Regions from separate parts of the Saccharopolyspora cebuensis genome, predicted to be linked through region 3. Evidence: riboswitches for the same ligand, from Rfam matches in the RefSeq annotation. Region 3 holds a riboswitch; each other region holds the start of a gene.

Evidence for each region. A riboswitch is a leader RNA that binds a small molecule or an ion and turns the genes downstream of it on or off. The one in region 3 is predicted to bind cobalamin.
Region 1: it holds a riboswitch for cobalamin, as region 3 does, so the genes downstream of both, ABD976_RS19500 (ABC transporter substrate-binding protein) here and ABD976_RS17395 (ribonucleoside-diphosphate reductase subunit alpha) in region 3, are expected to answer to the same signal.
Region 2: it holds a riboswitch for cobalamin, as region 3 does, so the genes downstream of both, cobN (cobaltochelatase subunit CobN) here and ABD976_RS17395 (ribonucleoside-diphosphate reductase subunit alpha) in region 3, are expected to answer to the same signal.

The regions. Positions count from the first base shown of each region.
Region 1 covers NZ_BAABII010000013.1:84,320-88,457, forward strand. Annotated here, with positions in the region: gene ABD976_RS19490 (ABC transporter ATP-binding protein) at 1-453, opposite strand, end outside; gene ABD976_RS19495 (FecCD family ABC transporter permease) at 500-1,528, opposite strand; gene ABD976_RS19500 (ABC transporter substrate-binding protein) at 1,525-2,526, opposite strand; cobalamin riboswitch at 2,586-2,769, opposite strand; gene ABD976_RS19505 (DUF3153 domain-containing protein) at 2,806-3,489, opposite strand; gene ABD976_RS19510 (DUF885 domain-containing protein) at 3,591-4,138, shown strand, end outside.
Region 2 covers NZ_BAABII010000001.1:192,803-196,940, forward strand. Annotated here, with positions in the region: gene cobN (cobaltochelatase subunit CobN) at 1-1,937, opposite strand, end outside; cobalamin riboswitch at 1,989-2,108, opposite strand; gene ABD976_RS00865 (lasso RiPP family leader peptide-containing protein) at 2,373-2,486, shown strand; gene ABD976_RS00870 (NAD(P)-dependent oxidoreductase) at 2,562-3,473, opposite strand; gene ABD976_RS00875 (bifunctional 4-hydroxy-2-oxoglutarate aldolase/2-dehydro-3-deoxy-phosphogluconate aldolase) at 3,473-4,078, opposite strand; gene ABD976_RS00880 (sugar kinase) at 4,075-4,138, opposite strand, start outside.
Region 3 covers NZ_BAABII010000012.1:2,577-6,714, reverse strand. Annotated here, with positions in the region: gene cynS (cyanase) at 1-221, opposite strand, end outside; gene ABD976_RS17400 (glycoside hydrolase family 3 protein) at 254-2,635, opposite strand; cobalamin riboswitch at 2,756-2,946, shown strand; gene ABD976_RS17395 (ribonucleoside-diphosphate reductase subunit alpha) at 3,052-4,138, shown strand, end outside.

The sequences.
Region 1 (4,138 bases), on a different contig from region 3:
GCGGGCGATCTGGGTGCGCTGCCGCTCCCCGCCGGACAGGGCGTGCCACCGCCGCTCGGCGAGGCCGTCCAGCCCGGTGGCGGCCAGCGCCCGGCGCACCGCCGCCGCGTCGTCGGGGTGCTCCCCGCCCCAGCCGGTGCGGTGCGGGGTGCGGCCGAGGGCGACCACGTCGCGCACCGACAGGTCCAGCTCGGTGCTGGACTCCTGCTCGACCACCGCGACCCGGCGGGCCAGTTCGCGGCGGCCGAACCCGCCGAGCTCCCGCTCGTCGAGCAGCACGCTGCCCGCGGAAGGCCGTCGCAGCCCGGCCAGCAGCCGCAGCAGCGACGACTTGCCGGACCCGTTGGGCCCGAGCAGCCCGAGGGTGCGGCCGGGTTCCACCTCGGTGCTGATGCCGTCGACGATCAGCGCGCCACCGGCGTGCCAGGACAGCTCCCGGGTCCGGAAGCTCATGCCCGCTCCTCCCTCGAAAACGCGTGGTGGTGCCGGTGGCCGGACCTCACGTCAGGCCCCGCTTGCGCACCAGCAGCGCGGCGAAGACCGGCACGCCGACGATCGCGGTGATCACCCCGACCGGTACCTCCTGCGGCGCGGCCAGGGTGCCCGCCAGCGCATCGACCCAGACCAGCAGCAGGGCGCCGTAGACGGCGGACACCGGCAGCAGCGCGCGGTGCCCGGGGCCGACGACCAACCGCATCGCCTGCGGCAGCACCAGACCGACGAAGCCGATCGCCCCCGCCGCCGCGACCAGCGTCGCGGTGAGCAGGGCGGTGGTGACCAGCAGCAGCGCGCGCAACCGCGCCACCGGCACGCCGAGCGAGGCGGCCGCGTCCTGGCCGAAGGCGAACGCGTCCAGCCGCCCGGCCTGGGACAGGCAGACCGCCAGCCCGGCGGCGGTCACCGCGGCGGCGATCACCACGTCGGTCCAGCGCGCCCCGGCCAGCGAGCCGAGCAGCCAGAACAGCACGCCCTGGGTCTGCTCGGCGTCGGCCGAGGTCATCACGACGTAGGAGGTCAGCGACGAGAAGAGCTGGGTGCCCGCGACCCCGGCGAGGATCACCCGGCCGGTCCCGCCACCGGCCAGCCGGGCCAGCAGCATCACCAGGCCGAAGGCGATGAGCGCGCCGACGAACGCCCCCGAGGTCAGGCCGATCACCCCGGCGCCGAGGCCGAGGACCACCACCGTGACCGCGCCGGTGGAAGCACCCGCCGACACGCCGAGCAGGAACGGGTCCGCGAGCGGGTTGCGCAGCAGCGATTGCAGCACCGCGCCGCACACCGCGAGCCCGGCGCCGCACAGCGCGGCCAGCAGCGCGCGGGGCAACCGCAGCTCCCACACGATGCCCTGCGCGATCCGCGACAGGTCGGTCTCGACCCAGCCGAACCGGGCGGCGATCACCTCGACGACCTCCGCGACACCGAGGTCGGCCGGTCCGGTGGTGATCACCGCCGCGATCGACAGCACCAGCGCGGGCACGCCGACCAGCACCAGCCCCGCGGCCCGGCCGGGACGCGGCGCGCGGCTCACCGCTGCCGGTCCAGCTCGACCAGCGCGTCGGCCAGGGCCTCGATCCCGTCGATGGTCTGCAGGCTCACGTTCAGCGCCGTGCCGGTCATCGGCAGCCAGCGCTGCTCGCGCACCGCCGGGAGCCGGGAGACGGCCGGGTCGCCGCGCAGGAAGTCGACCTTGGCCCGCAACGAGTCGCCCTCGCCGTCGCGGGTCAGATCACCGAGCACCAGCAGCGAGGGGTTGCGGGCCAGGATGTCCTCCCAGCCGATCTGCGGCCACATCGAGCGCTGGTCGGCGTAGGTGCCGCGGACCCCGAGGGTGCGCGCCATGATCGCCGGGGCACCGGTGCCGCCCGCCACGTACGGGGTTTCGGTGCGGGCGAACCAGAACAGCACGGAGGTCTCCGGCGGCAGGTCCAGCCCCGCCACCTTCCGCTGCGCCGCCGACACCCGGTCGCGCAGGTCCGCGATCAGCGCCTCGCCGCGCTCGGGCACCCCGAACAGCGTCGCGATCTCCCGCACCTCGCGGTAGATGTCCTCCAGCACCACCGGTTCGCCCAGCGGCGCCTCCTCCGGCAGGCAGTTGCTCGGCGACAGGTAGGTCGGCACGCCGAGCTGCCCGAAGCGCTCCCGCGAGGCGACCCGCTCATCGGTGAAGACGGCCTGGTAGGCGCCCAGCACGATGTCCGGTTCGGTGCTCAGCACGGTCTCGAACGACGGGGCGTTGTCGGCCAGCCTCGGCACCCGCGCGTTGGCTTCGGCCAGGTCCGGGTCCACCGGGTCGGTCCAGGTCGCGGTGCCGACCATCCGGTCCTGCAGGCCCAGCGACAGCATGATCTCGGTGGTGCTCTGGTTCAGGCTCACCGCGCGCTGCGGCGGTTGCTCGACCACGACCTCCCGGTCGCAGTTGGGCACGGACACGGCGCCGGGTGCCGGTGCTCCGGCCTCGGGTGCGGCGCAACTGGTGAGGGCGAGGGTGGCGAGGCTGGTCAGGACCACCGCGCGGCGGGTGCGCAAGACTACCGTCCTTCGCTCGGGGCTCGGTCGCGAAGCCCGGGTGCGAGCCGGGAAGCGGTGTGCGTCCCGGCGAGCCAGCAGGTCTTCGGGCTCGGGCTCGTACGGGCGAGGAGCCTTCCCGGGCCTGGTGGCCCAGTGGCACGTGTCCTCGCCCAGCACCCCTACCGCTGCGCGTCAGCTCCGGCTTCCGACCGGATTCCCCGTCCCGCTCCCGCGGGCACGACTGGCTCGCGCCTCACCCTAAGGGGTCCGGTCCGGGTGGCCTTGCGGGGTGCGCGCTCAGGCTTCCTCGGCCGCGCGCGCCCGCAGGTGGGTGGTCAGCGCCAGCGCGGCGACGACCAGCGCCACCAGGAAGGTCGTGCCGGTCAGCAGCGCCGCCCAGCCGACCCAGCCGCCGCCGGTCGCGCTGGCGTACTGGAAGGTCGCCGCGAGCCTGGTCACCTCGCCCGGTTCCAGCTCCCAGGTGACCGTGCCCGCGCTCTCCTCGCCGTTGGTGCTGGTGATCTCGCCCGGCGCGCTGACCTTGACCTCGACCGACGAGTCGGTGTTGGCCAGCGGGGTGAGGTCGGCCGAGGCCTCCAGGATCACCAGCGAGCCGCTGCGGGAGAGCTGGAACTGGTAGCGCGAGTCGTCCGGGGTGAGCGACTGGCTCAGCCGGGTCACCTCGTCGAAGCTCAGGCCGCGGAACGACAGGTGCGAGCCGACCCGGTCGCCCTGCGCGTAAGGCGTGATCCGCACCTGGTCGGCCAGGTCCTCGGGCGGGGTCAACTGGAACGGGACCTTCCCGTCGGCGGTCTGCGTGGTGATCACCAGCTCACCCGCGACGGCGTCCTCGCCGTCGATCGTGAGCGCCGCGTTCACGTGCAGGCAGCCGCTGGTGACCATCCCGACGAGCACCAGCAGCAGACCCAGCACCGCACCGCGGGCGGGGCCCGTTCGACGACCGCTCGTTGTCCGCTCCACCTGCCGAATCGTCGCACCGGCTGCGGGTTTTCGCCGGGTGCACGACCGCGCCGGAGGAATCCGGATGAGGCTCCGGCGGGCGACGACTAGCGTGGGCGGGCATGGCGACTGATCAGCAGGGCGTGCACGAGATCAGCGACCGGTTCGTCGACGAGCTGGCCGCGCTCGACCCCATTTCCGGCACCTTCCTCGGGCTGCCGGGTCACGACGAGGACATGACGGACTACTCGCCGGAGGGCCACCGGGCCCGGGCGGAGGCGGCGCGGCGCGCGGTCGCGGCGGCGCGCGAGGCCGTGCCCGCCGACGACGCCGAACGGGTCGCGCAGGCGGTGCTGCTGGAGCGGGTGGGCGTCGACCTGGAGCTGCACGAGGCCGACGCCGACCTCTCGGCGCTGAACGTGATCGCCAGTCCGGTGCAGGACGTCCGGCAGGTCTTCGACATGATGCCGACCGCCACCGAGCAGGACTGGCGCACCATCGCCACCCGGCTGGCGAAGGTCGGCGAATCGGTGCGCTCGCTGCGCGCGGGCCTGACCGAAGGCGCCCGCCGGGGCGCGGTCTCGGCGGCGCGGCAGATCGCCAAGGTGGCGGCGCAGTGCGACACCTGGTCCGGGCGCGGTGCGCCGAAGTCGTTCTTCGCGGAGCTCGT
Region 2 (4,138 bases), on a different contig from region 3:
ATGTGCATCACGAAGTCGTCGAACGACTCGGCGTCGGGCTGGTCCTGCTGGTGCAGGTCGTGGTGCAGCTCGGCGGCGGTGACCAGCTCCCAGATCTGGTTGCGCAGCGCGGGCTTCTTCTCCGGATCGAGGTCGGTGACCAGGGCGTACTCGTCGAGGAGCTGCTCCAGCTTGGCGATGTCGCCGTAGCTGTCGGCGCGGGCCATCGGCGGGATCAGGTGGTCCACCACGACGGCGTGCCCGCGGCGCTTGGCCTGGGTGCCCTCGCCCGGGTCGTTGACGATGAACGGGTAGACCAGCGGCAGGTCGCCCAGCACGGCGTCCGGCGCGCACTCGGCGGCCAGCCCGAGGCCCTTGCCCGGCAGCCACTCCAGGGTGCCGTGCTTGCCCAGGTGGACGACGGCATGGGCGCCGAACTCCTCGGCCAGCCAGCGGTAGGCGGCGAAGTACTGGTGCGAGGGCGGCAGGTCCGGGTCGTGGTAGATGGCGATCGGGTTCTCGCCGAAGCCGCGCGGCGGCTGGATCATCAGCACCACGTTGCCGAAGCGCAGCGCCGCCACGTAGATCGAGCCCTCGTCGTCGACGTACAGGCCGCCCGGCGGCGGACCCCAGTGCTCGGCCATGGCCTCGCGCAGCGCGGTGGGCAGCGCGTCGAACCACTCCCGGTAGCGGGGTGCCGGGACGCGGATCGCGGCCTGCGACATCTGGTCGTCGGTGAGCCATTCGACGTCGTGGCCGCCCGCGGCGATCAGCCGGTGGATCAGCCCGTCGCCGTCCACTCCGGACAGGTCCAGGCCGCCGAGGTCGTACCCGGCCTCGGCCAGGGCGTGCAGCAGCACCACCGCCGAGGCGGGGGTGTCCAAGCCGACCGCGTTGCCCACCCGGGAGTGCTTGGTCGGGTAGGACGACAGCACCACGGCCAGCTTCTTGTCCGAGTCGGCGGTGCGCCGCAGCCGGGCCAGCGCGGTGGCGGTGCCCGCGACCCGGCGGGCGCGTTCGGGGTCGGCCAGGTAGACCGGGATGCCGTCGTCCCCGGCCTCCTTGAAGGAGAACGGCACGCTGATCAGCCGGCCGTCGAACTCCGGCACCGCGACCTGCATCGCGGCGTCCATCGGCGACAGCGCGGCGTCGCTGTCCTCCCAGGTGGCGCGGCTGGTGGTGAGGCAGAGCCCTTGCAGCACCGGGATGTCCAGCTCGGCCAGCGCCCCGGCGTCCCAGGAGTCCTCGTCGCCGCCCGCGCTGGCGTCGGCGGCCACCGAGCCGCCCGCGGCGAGCACCGTGGCCACCAGCACGTCGCAGCCGCCGAGCAGGTCGCGCAGCCCGGCGGCGTCGGACAGCCCGCGCAGGGAGCCGCAGAACACCGGCAGCGCGTTGGCCCCGGCCCGCTCGACCTGGTCGGCGAGGGTGTCGACGAACCCGGTGTTGCCCGCCAGCGCGTGCGCCCGGTAGAAGACGATGCCCACGGTGGGCCGCGCCGGGTCGTGCGCCCGCTCGCCGTGCGGGCCGAACTCCGGCATCCGCTCCGGCGGCTCGAAGCCGTCGCCGGTCAGCAGCACCGTGTCGGACAGGAACCGGGCGAGCTGCCCGAGGTTGCCCGGTCCGCCCTCGACCAGGTAGGTCAGCGCCTGGGTGGCGACCCCGGCCGGGACGGTGGACAGCGCCATCAGCTCGGCGTCCGGGGTGGACTCGCCGCTGAGCGCGACGGTCGGCAGGCCCGAGGCCAGCACCGCGTCCAGCCCTTCGGCCCAGGCGCGCTTGCCGCCGAGCAGCCGGACCACCACCAGATCGACCCCGGTGAGCAGGTCGGGGACGTCCTCGGCGGCGACCCGGGACGGGTTGGCCACCGCGTAGTCGGCACCGGAGGCCCTGGCGGCCAGCAGATCGGTGTCCGCCGTGGACAGCAGCAGGATCCTGGTGGTGCGGGCAGCGTCGGACACGGCGCGTCCTTCCTCGGGGTGCGCGCCCCGATCGGGATCCACGGCGGCCGGAGTGTCCTGGCTCCCGGATCGGCGCGCGGCCCCACCTTCCGGCCCGTGCGGGCCGTGGCTCGTCGGAGTGCGCTCCCCGGTCACAGTGGCGCGACCGCCCCGGTCTCGCACCGGGTTCCTCCGCGTCACCGCCGTCTGACGCCGATCATCCTAACGGCCACCGGCGCGCCCGCCGTGAGACGTCGTTCACGCCGCACCCGGCAGCCCTCCGGGCCGCCTCCCGGACGCGCCGGCGGCGCAGGGCTCGGGGCACGGCCGGGTAGTCGTGCTGCGGAACCCGGGTGAACCCCCGCCGCGGGGACCTCAAGGCGTCCAGGACGTCGCCGATCACAGGGGCAGGTGCCCGCGGCGGGCACCACGTCAACGACAGGGAGGCGAACGACCATGACCGAGACCACCTACCGCACGCCCGAACTGGCCGAGCTGGGCGAGTTCACCGCCGACACCCTCGGTGGCAGCGGCGAGTACGTCGACGGCAACGGCTACTTCCTGCCCTGATCGAGGCCACGGGTCCGGTTCCCGCGCGAGGGGGTCGGACCCCGGTCGTCTCCCCAGGTCGGTGCGGCCAGGCGGTCAGTACCCGGCTTCGAGGTCGACGACGCCGATCAGCGGCTCGCCCGCGAGGCGCCGCCGCACGTTGTCCCGCACCCGGCGGGCCAGCGCCGGGAGCAGCAGCGGCTTCGGGTTCGCCGAGTGCGGGGTGATCAACGCGCGCGGGTGGCCGAACAGCGGGTGCCCGTCCGGCAGCGGCTCCGGGTCGGTGACGTCCAGCGCGGCCCCGCCGATCCGCCCGGCGTCCAGCGCCTCGACCAGCGCGCCGGTGTCGACCAGCGAGCCGCGGGCCACGTTGATCAGCCAGGCGTCGTCCTTCATCCGCGCCAGCGCGGCGGCGTCGATCAGCGCGGCGGTGGCGGCCGTGGCCGGGGCCGCGACCACCACGTGATCCGACCGCTCCAGCAGGGTGCCGAGGGCGTCCGGGTCCTCGGCGGGCCAGGTGCGCTCGGCGCCGTCGACCGGGCGTCCGGAGCGGTTGATCGCCAGCACCCGGACGCCGAAGGGGCGCAGCAGCCCGATCAGCGCCCGCCCGATGCCGCCCGCGCCGACGATGCCCACCGTGGTGCCGAACAGGGTGCGCGCCCGCTCCGGGCGGTCCCAGCGCTCGGCGCGGGCGGCTTGGTGCAGGCCGCGGGCGCCGGCCAGCATCAGCCCGAGGGCGTGCTCGGCGACGGTCTCGGCGTAGCTGCCCGCGGCCGAGGTGACCGTGATGCCCTCGCGCAGCGCGCCCGCCGCGAGCCACGGTTCGATCCCGGCGGCGGGCAGCTGCACCCATTCCAGCCCCGGGTGGTCGTACTCGGCGAACCGCTCCGGCCCGGCGCCGAACCACACCAGCCCGGTGGCCTCGGCGGCCGGGGCGAGTTCCGCGCCCGCGGCCAGCACCGCGTCCTGGAGTTCGGCGGCCGGTTCCGGACCGACGTGCACCCGCACTACGCCCTCCCGCCGTCGCGCAGCAACCCGGCCAGCGCGGGGAGCTGCTCGGGATCGTCCAGGGCCGAGCCCACCGCGACCGCGCGGGCGCCCGCGGCGAGGAATTCCGCGGCGTTGCGCGCGTTCATCCCACCGGTGGCGACCAGCTTGAGGTCGGGGAACGGCCCGAGCACCGCGCTGAACCAGCCGGCGCCGAGCTGCGCGGCCGGGAACGCCTTGACCCAGTCCAGCCCGAGCCGCCGGGCCTGCTGGACCTCGCTCGGGGTCGCCACGCCGGGCAGGTGCGGCACCCCGACGTCGGCGCTGAGCCGCACCACCTCGGCGTCCAGGCCGGGCGCCACGGTGAACGCGGCCCCGGCCTCCTGCGCGGTGCGGACCTGCTCGGGCGAGGTCACGGTGCCCGCGCCCACCGGGCGCCCGCGCCGGGCACCGGCCTCGACGGCGGCGCGCAGCGACGGTTCGGCGCGCGGGGTCTCGATCGGCACCTCGACGGCCTCGATGCCCAGGTCCCAGGCCCGCTCGGCCAGTTCGGCGGTCCGCTGCGGGGTCATCCCGCGCAGGATCGCCAGCACCGGCGCGGCCAGCAGCTCGTCGAATCCCCTCACGCGTCACCGCCGATCCGCAGGCCGCCCCAGGCCCGCTCGTCGTAGGCCAGTCGTTCCTCC
Region 3 (4,138 bases):
CGGTACGGCTGCTCCCGCAGCGACGCCTCCACCTCCGGCTCCAGGTCCAGCAGCGACGCCGCCGCGCGCGCCTCCTGCTCGCCCATCGGGTGCTGGCCGAGCAGCGCCGCCGTGGTCCAGGCCACCGGCCTGCCCACGGTGTCGGCGAGCTGCCGCCAGGTGATGCCCAGTTCCGCCTTGGCGTCGCGGACCGCTGCCGCCGCCTGCTGCTTGGTCAGCATGGTCACGTCCTCCCCGTTCTCGGGCCCCCGGATCAGCCCCCGTCGACGACGAGCCGCAGATCCCCGAGCCCGCGGCCGATCTCCAGGCGGTGCTCCGCGCCGGGGCGCCCCGACACCGCGACCCGCACCTGCGCCCGGTCACCGGCTGCGGCTTCGGCCACCGCGAAGCCGACGAGCGAGGCGGGCAGGTCGTCCGGCCGGGCGTAGACCTGGACCACCTCGCGCCCGGCGCGGTCCCCGGTGTTGCGCAGCACCACCCGGACCGCGTCGCCGTCGTCGTCGGCGGTCTCGTACTCCCACGTCGTGTAGCCGAGGCCGTGCCCGAAGTGGAAGGCGGGCTCGGCCCCGTACGCCGCGTAGGCGCGGTGGCCGAGCAGCGATCCCTCGGTGTAGTGCAGCTCGCCGTCCACCGGCAGCACCCCGGGCAGCGGAACCGGCACGTCGGCCAGCTCCGCCGGGAACGTCGTCGGCAACCGCCCGCCGGGCTCGGCCGCGCCGCGCAGCACGTCGCCCAGCGCGTGCCCGTACTCCTGCCCGCCGAACCACGTCCACAGCAGCGCGGGCACCTCGTCGGCCCACGGCATCAGCACCGGCGCCCCCGCGTTGACCACCACGGCGGTGCGCGGGTTGGCCTCGACCACCCGGCGGACCAGCTCGTCCTGGGTGCCGGGCAGGCTCAGCGAGACCCGGTCCCGCCCCTCGGTCTCCACCTCGTCGTGGGTGCCGACCACGACCACCGCCAGGTCGGCCTCCCGCGCCACCGCGCGCACGGCGGCGAGCTCGCCGGCCTCGTCCCGCTCCTGGTCCCGGTGCCCGAGCCCGAGCACGACCAGCCCGCGGGGCTCGGCCGGGGTGAACTCGACCTCCAGCGCCACCGCCCCACCGGTGACGTCGGCGTCGACGAGCACCACGTCGACGCGCTGCTCGGGCGGCTCCAGCAGCTCGCCCACCGGATCGTCGACGGGCCCGGCGACGTTGTCGGCGTCGAGCACCTCGCGTCCCGCCACCGACAGCCGCACCCGGCCGGCGCCGTGCACGCCGAACCGGTGCTCGCCCTCCGCGGCGGCCAGCTCGCCGCGCACCCGCAGCCGTTCGGTGCCCGCGGGCAGGTCGCCCGCCCAGAGCAGCCGGTCGGTGCCGCGCAGCTCGCTGCGCAGCACCTCGCCGTCGGCGTCGAGGTGCTCCACCCGCAGGCCCGTCCCCTCGCCCCGGGGATCGCGCACCGCCGCGCGCGGGATCGGGTCGAGCAGCCGCCGGTGGTGCACCCCGCGCTGGTAGAACACCTCGGCGGCGGGGAACGCGGCGCGCACCCCGTCCAGCGGGGTGACCACGTGCGGCGGGCTGACGCGCGAGAAACCACCGCCCTGCACCACGGGCAGCAGCGCGTTCTCCCCGATCACCGCGATCCGGGACACCTCGCCCGGCACCGGCAGCAGCGGCGCGCCGTCCACCGGTTCGTTGCGCAGCAGCACGAAACCCCGGGTCGCCAGGTCGCGGAGGGCGGGCCGGGCGGATTCCGGCGGTGGACCGGGTTCCGGGCGCTCCGGACCGAGCGCCCCGGTGCGGGCGGCCAGCCGCAGCAGCCGCAGCACCTTGTCGTCGAGCACGGATTCCGGCACCCGGTTGCCCTCCACCGCGGCGCCCAGCTCCCGCCACGGCCCACCCGGCCCGGGCATGGCCAGGTCCAGCCCGCCCAGCGCCGCGGCCTCCACCGAGCGGGTGGCGAACCAGTCCGACACCACCGCGCCGTCCCAGTCCCACTCGCCCTTGAGCACGTCGTTGAGCAGCCAGGAGTTCTCGGTCATGGACCGGCCGAGGACCGAGTTGCAGGCGGCCATCAGCGCCCACGGCCCGGCTTCGGCGATGATCCGCTCGAACGGGGCGAGGTAGACGTCCCGCAGCGTCCGCTCGTCCACCCGCACGTCGTAGGACAGCCGTTCGGTCTCGCTGTCGTTGGCCGCGAAGTGCTTCGGCGTGGCGGCCACGTCGCGGGACTGGACGCCCGCGACGACCTCGGCGCCCATCGCGGCGACCAGCAGCGGGTCCTCGGAGAAGTTCTCGAAGTGCCTGCCCGAGAACGGGGTGCGGTGCAGGTTGACGGTCGGTGCGAGCACCACGTGCACGCCGCGCCTGCGGGCCTCGTCGCCGAGCAGCCCGCCCGCGGTGCGCGCCGCCGCCCGGTCCCAGGTGGCGGCCAGCGCCGAGGCCACCGGCAGCAGCAGCGAGGCATCGCGCTCGTCGAAGGTGGGGCCGCGCACGCCGTGCGGACCGTCGGAGAGCACCAAGGGACGCAGCCCGATCTCCGGGAGCGGGTGCAGCGTCCACAGGTCCGCCCCGGTCAGCAACCGGACCTTGTCCGCGACGCTGAGCTGGGCGAGCAGCCTGCGCAATTCGGCCTCGTCGACGGCCCCCATGCCGGGATCCCCCTCTCCCCGTGGTCCGCCCCGCCAGTCTCGGCGACCGGTCCGGGCGTGTCGACCGGAAGCCCGACACACCGGTATGTGGCCATCCGAAAGAGGAGCTGACCCAAGATGTAGTGTGTGGCCGCTGGTGGTCCACCGGAGCGATCCGGTGGCGAAGAGGGAACCCGGTGCGAGTCCGGGACTGCCCCGCAGCGGTGAACGGGAACGACCGTCGTATCCGGCACTGGGCTCGTCGAGCCTGGGAAGCCACGACCAGTAGGCCGCCCGTGAGTCCGAAGACCTGCCACCGGTGGCACGCCGCGCGCGTGCCTGTCCGGGACCTCGAGGGCGGGTCCACGCGGACGACCGCCCCGCGGTCTCCCCGTGCGCCGTCGTGGTCCACCGAGCTCGCGAGGGAGAGAGCCCAAGTGACCGCAACACTCGCCACCCCGACCTGGACCCGGGTGTCCACCGTGGTCCAGCAGGCGTGCGACGGCCTGACCGGGGTATCGGCCGACGCCGTGCTGGCCGAGGTCCAGCGCACCATCTACGACGGCATCAGCGGTGACGAACTCGCGCTGGCGCAGATCATGGCCGCGCGCACCCTGGTCGAAGTCGAACCGAACTACTTCGCGGTCACCGCCCGGCTGCTGCTGGACAAGCTGCGCCGCGAGGTGCTGAGCCTGTTGGCCGGACAGCCGCGGGAAGCCGACCAGGTCGAAATGCGCGACCAGTACCCGGGCTACTTCGCCGACTACGTGCGCTTCGGCGTCGACGCCGGTCAGCTCGCCCCGGAACTGGCCTCGTTCGACCTGGACCGGCTCGGCCGCGCCCTGCTGCCCGACCGCGACCTCGCCTTCGGGTTCCTCGGCCTGCAGACCCTCTACGACCGCTACTTCCTGCACGTCGGCGGCACCCGCTACGAGCTGCCGCAGGCGTTCTTCATGCGGGTCGCGATGGGCCTGGCGCTGCGCGAGGACGACCGCGAGGCGCGCGCGATCGAGTTCTACGAGCTGCTGTCCTCGATGGACTTCATGTGCTCGACGCCGACCCTGTTCAACGCCGGGACCACCCGCCCGCAGCTCTCGTCGTGCTTCCTGACCACGGTGGACGACGACCTCGCCGCGATCTTCCACTCGATCAGCAACAACGCCCTGCTGTCGAAGTACGCGGGCGGGCTCGGCAACGACTGGACGCCGGTGCGCGGCATCGGCGCGCACATCCGCGGCACCAACGGCAACTCGCAGGGCGTGGTGCCGTTCCTCAAGATCGCCAACGACACCGCGGTCGCGGTCAACCAGGGCGGCAAGCGCAAGGGCGCGGTCTGCGCCTACCTGGAGACCTGGCACATCGACGTCGAGGAATTCCTCGACCTGCGCAAGAACACCGGCGACGACCGCAGGCGCACCCACGACATGAACACCGCGAACTGGGTGCCCGACGAGTTCCTGCGCCGCGTCGAGGCCGACGAGCAGTGGACGTTGTTCTCCCCCGACGAGACGCCCGACCTGCACG